Regions from separate parts of the Arthrobacter sp. ZGTC212 genome, predicted to be linked through region 2. Evidence: predicted binding sites of a transcription regulator. Region 2 holds the regulator's gene; the other holds the start of a gene.
The links. Region 2 encodes HrcA, which represses chaperone genes, less so after heat shock. Its sites were predicted from a motif close to TTNGCACTCGNNNNNNNCGAGTGCNAA; they were not measured.
Positions count from the first base shown of each region.

Region 1 (2,398 bases), on a different contig from region 2:
TTCGACAAGGTTCCCGAAACGTCGTCGCGCCAGGGCGTTCACCGGGAACGGCTGATCCCTTCGCGCTCAAGCGGACTCGGCCTAATCATCACCGTTGGCGTACTCGCCCTGGTGCTTGGGGTGGCGGCTTACTTTGTCCTTCCCCGCCTGGGCATCGGAGCGGACGACGGCGACAGGGCGCCTGCCGCAGATTCCTCCGCTTCCGTGGAATCCCCGGAACCGCAGGCCTCTGAACCCGGGCAGAGTACGGAACCAACCCCGTCCGCCACCGCTGCACCGAGTGCTGAGCCCGCACCCACACCTTCCCCCACACCTTCACCCGCGCCTGCCGCAGTGGACCGGAGCCAGCCCGTAGTGGTCTTGAACGGAAGTGGAATCGGCGGCTTGGGAGCCAGCGTGTCAGCCCGGCTGGGAGCCGATGGCTGGACTACGGCGCAGGTTGCCAACTGGGGCGGACAGCCGCTGCAGGGATCGATCATTTTCTACGGCACCGAGGACCAGCTGCCCAATGCCCAGGAGCTGTCGCAGCTGCTGGGGATTCCCACCGTCGTTCAGTCCCCGGACTTCACGCTGGTCACCGTGGTGCCCGGCCCGGGCTTCCAGTAGCAGCCAAACTGCCTCCTGCTGCGTAAATACTCCATAACAATCCTGCACAGCACCGGGCGCTCCGGCCTGCACTGGCTACAGTGAGTGCCAGCCGTACCGCGCAGGATCCGGAGCCGGCAGAAACAGCTCCGCGTTCCGGACTGCTCTGTGTGCCGCGGCCAGTTCCGCCATGATCACCGTGGCTGGACTTTCGCTCGCAAAGAAGGTGGGAGAAACGCACATGGCGCAGGGGATCGTCAAATGGTTCAACGGGGAAAAAGGCTACGGATTCATTACCGTGGACGAAGCACAGACGGATGTTTTTGTGCACTGGTCGGCAATCCAGGCATCCGGATACCGCACCCTTGAAGAGGGCCAGCGCGTGGAGTTCGACATCGGCGAAGGCCAGAAGGGGCCGCAGGCTGAGGACGTCCGCACCGTGTAGCTGCCGGTGCCGGGCCGCCAATCCTATGACTGCCCGGCGGACACGGACACGGAACCCGTGGATGCTGTTGCCTGTGACGCGCCAAGCACCGAGCCGTGATCGCTTGCACTCAGTGTGCGGGAGTGCTAATTATTGACTTAGCACTCTTGCCGTATGACTGCTAAAAGCGGTCGGCGTTGAGTGAAAGAGCAAGCCACTGAGGTGAGGGCCTGCGGGAGCGTAAAGAGATCGCTCCTGTTGGCCCGTCCGTCGCGGGCACCGCAGTCTGGAATGCAACATCTAAGCACCCAGCATGACTGTTCCGGAAGGACGAAAGCCGTTATGGCCAAGATCATTGCATTTGACGAAGAGGCACGCCGCGGCCTCGAGCGCGGACTGAACATCCTCGCCGACGCCGTGAAGGTTACCCTCGGCCCGCGTGGCCGCAACGTTGTTCTTGAGAAGAAGTGGGGCGCCCCCACCATCACGAACGACGGCGTATCCATCGCCAAGGAGATCGAGCTCGACGATCCCTACGAAAAGATCGGCGCAGAGCTGGTCAAGGAAGTTGCCAAGAAGACTGATGACGTTGCCGGTGACGGTACCACCACGGCAACGGTCCTCGCCCAGGCACTGGTCAAGGAAGGCCTGCGCAACGTTGCTGCCGGCGCCGACCCGCTGAGCCTGAAGCGCGGCATCGAGAAGGCTGTCGAAGCTGTCACGGCCGAGCTCCTCGCCTCCGCCAAGGAAATCGAGACCAAAGAGCAGATTGCTGCCACGGCTTCCATCTCCGCCGGTGACCAGCAGATCGGCGATCTGATCGCTGAGGCGCTGGACAAGGTTGGCAAGGAAGGTGTTATCACCGTCGAGGAGTCCAACACCTTTGGCCTGGAGCTTGAGCTCACCGAAGGCATGCGCTTCGACAAGGGCTACATCTCCGGTTACTTCGTCACCGACGCCGAGCGCCAGGAAACGGTCCTCGAGGATCCGTACATCCTGATCGTGAACTCCAAGATCTCCAACGTGAAGGACCTCGTTGCCGTTCTCGAGAAGGTCATGCAGTCCGGCAAGCCGCTGCTGATCATCGCCGAAGACGTCGAAGGCGAAGCCCTGGCAACCCTGGTGGTCAACAAGATCCGCGGCACCTTCAAGTCTGTTGCCGTCAAGGCTCCGGGCTTCGGCGACCGCCGCAAGGCCCAGCTGGCTGACATTGCCATCCTCACCGGTGGCCAGGTCATCGCCGAGGAAGTTGGCCTGAAGCTGGAAAACGCCACGCTGGACCTGCTGGGCAAGGCCCGCAAGGTGGTAGTCACCAAGGACGAGACCACGATCGTGGAAGGCGCCGGTGACCCCGAGGAAATCGCGGGCCGCGTCAACCAGATCCGTGCG
Region 1 is NZ_PJIJ01000005.1:64,687-67,084, forward strand. It holds gene CXQ89_RS16855 (LytR C-terminal domain-containing protein) at 1-606, shown strand, start outside; gene CXQ89_RS16860 (cold-shock protein) at 827-1,030, shown strand; gene groL (chaperonin GroEL) at 1,352-2,398, shown strand, end outside.
Region 1: a site for HrcA is predicted at 1,168-1,194, ahead of groL (chaperonin GroEL). Genes of this name have one in related genera too.

Region 2 (2,398 bases):
TGTTCAGGGTACGGCGGCTGCGCACGCGGCCTTCGCCGGCGCACTCGTGGCAAGGGTCCGGGATAACGGTTCCGTAGCCCTGGCAGGACCCGCACGGCGCGCTGGTCATAACCTGGCCGAGAATGGAGCGCACGGCACGCTGTACCTGGCCGGATCCGTGGCAAATGTCGCAGGTCCGGGGTGAGGTTCCCGGCTGGCAGCAGCTTCCGTCGCAGGTGGGGCAGGTGACCGCGGTGTCGACCTCGATCTTCTTGTTGGTGCCGAAGACGGCATCCTTCAGATCGATGCGCACATTGATGAGGGCATCCTGGCCGCGGCGCGTCCGTGAAGCCGGTCCCCGGCCGCCGCCTCCGCCGCCGCCAAAGAAGGTGTCGAAGATGTCCTGGAAGCCGAAGTTCTGGCCACCGAAGCCGGCGCCGCCGCCAAAGCCGTTGTCGTTGCCGTTCTCGTTGCCGGTGGTGTCATAGATGCGGCGTTTCTGCGGGTCCGCGAGCACCTCATAGGCGTGGGTGACGGCTTTGAACTCGTCCTGCGCTCCGGGAGCAGAGTTAACGTCCGGGTGAAGCTTGCGGGCAAGCTTCCGGTACGCCTTCTTGATTTCTTCGCCCGTGGCGTCGCGTCCGACACCCAGGACCTGGTAGTGATCGCTCACTCGTGCACATCGCTTCCTGTAATTGGCAGTATCCGCGTTGTTACCGCGCCGCCCTCCGTCCGGAGGCGTCCACCGGCTGCTGTCGCCCGCGGGCGGCGGCAACCGGCGTAATGCTGCTGTATTCGTCTAACGTTTTTTAGTTGTTCAGTATTCGGGAAAGATAACGGGCCACGGCGCGCACTGTGGCCATGGTGTTGGGGTAGTCCATGCGGGTTGGTCCGAGCACCCCCACCTTTGCCGAAGAATCGGGTCCGTAACCGGTGGCTACGACTGATGCCTCTGAAAGGGATCCATGCGGGTTCTCCCGTCCAATCCGCACCGAGACACCTCTGGCGTCCTGCTCCATTTCCGACAACAACCGAAGCATGACGACTTGTTCCTCAAGTGCCTCCAGGATGGGGCCTATCGTCAGTGGAAAGTCTACTGTGGAACGGGCCAGATTGGCGGTGCCGGCCATGACCATGCGGTCTTCCCGGTTGATTCCGGCCAGCTGCTCCAGACAGTGCGCCAGCGCCGCGGCATTCCGCCTCTTCGGGGCGGGAACCTGGACGAGGCAGTCGGCCAGTTGTCCGGTTATCCGGGTCAGCGGCGTGCCGCTGAGTGCGGACAGGAAATGCTGCCGCAGCTCCAGCAGGTCCGGCTCGGTCACCTGGTCCGGAACCGTGATGACACGCTGCTCCACCCGTCCGGTGGTGGAAATCAGGACCACCAGCACCTGGGCCGGCGCCAGCAGGACAAATTCGATGTGGCGGACCTTGGCGTTGCCGAGATGCGGATACTGCACCACAGCCACCTGGTTGGTTAGCTGCGAGAGCAGCCGGACGGTCCGTTCCATGACGTCATCGAGATCCTCTGCACCCTCGAGCAGGGTCTGGATGGCCTTGCGCTCGGCGGCGGACAATGGTTTGACGTCTGAAATCCGGTCCACGAAAAGGCGGTAACCCTTGTCGGTGGGGATGCGTCCGGCGGAAGTGTGAGGTGCGACAATCAGGCCCTCTTCTTCAAGGGCCGCCATGTCATTTCGAATGGTGGCGCTGGACACTCCCAGCTGGTGGCGTTCCACCAGTGCTTTGGATCCAACGGGTTCGCGCGAATGCACGTAATCCTCAACAATGGCCCGGAGCACCTCGAGTCTGCGTGGTTCACTCATGGTTTTCCCTCCCTTGCTGATGTCCTGCCGGTGCTGAGTGTCCTGACAGCGGTTCCGAACAGGCATGCGGATTGGCGCCGGGCTGGTTAGCACTCACCCTGCCCAAGTGCTAAGTCTAATACGGATCGGCGGCGTTGCTAGCATTGAGGAGCCCGTGCCCGCACGTGCCGAATCCGCGCAGGAACCAACCGCAATCAGAGTGAGGGATACACCCGTGTCGAATTTTTCGTGGGGCCCGCAGGACATTAGCGCCCCGGCCCGGCGGGTATTGCCCAAAGTCGGCGCCGAGATCGGGCTCGTACTTGAAGACGTGCACAGCGGCTGGGTTGGTGCCGTGGTGCGCGTCGAGAAGTCCGGCGGCCTGCACCTGATGGTCCTGGAGGACCGGCGCGGCAAGACGAAGTCCTTCGAGCTGGGCTTCGGATTCCTTTTGGACGGGGAGCCCGTGGAGGTGGTTCCGGCCGTCAAGGCTGCGGCCCCGGTGTCCCGGCGGACGGCGTCGGGCTCTGTCCGGGTGGACAACGTCCGGGCGCGCACCGCGAGGGCCAGCCGCATCTGGGTGGAGGGAAAGCACGACGCGGAACTGGTGGAAAAGG
Region 2 is NZ_PJIJ01000002.1:824,355-826,752, forward strand. It holds gene dnaJ (molecular chaperone DnaJ) at 1-652, opposite strand, end outside; gene hrcA (heat-inducible transcriptional repressor HrcA) at 789-1,802, opposite strand; gene CXQ89_RS10475 (DUF3097 domain-containing protein) at 2,017-2,398, shown strand, end outside.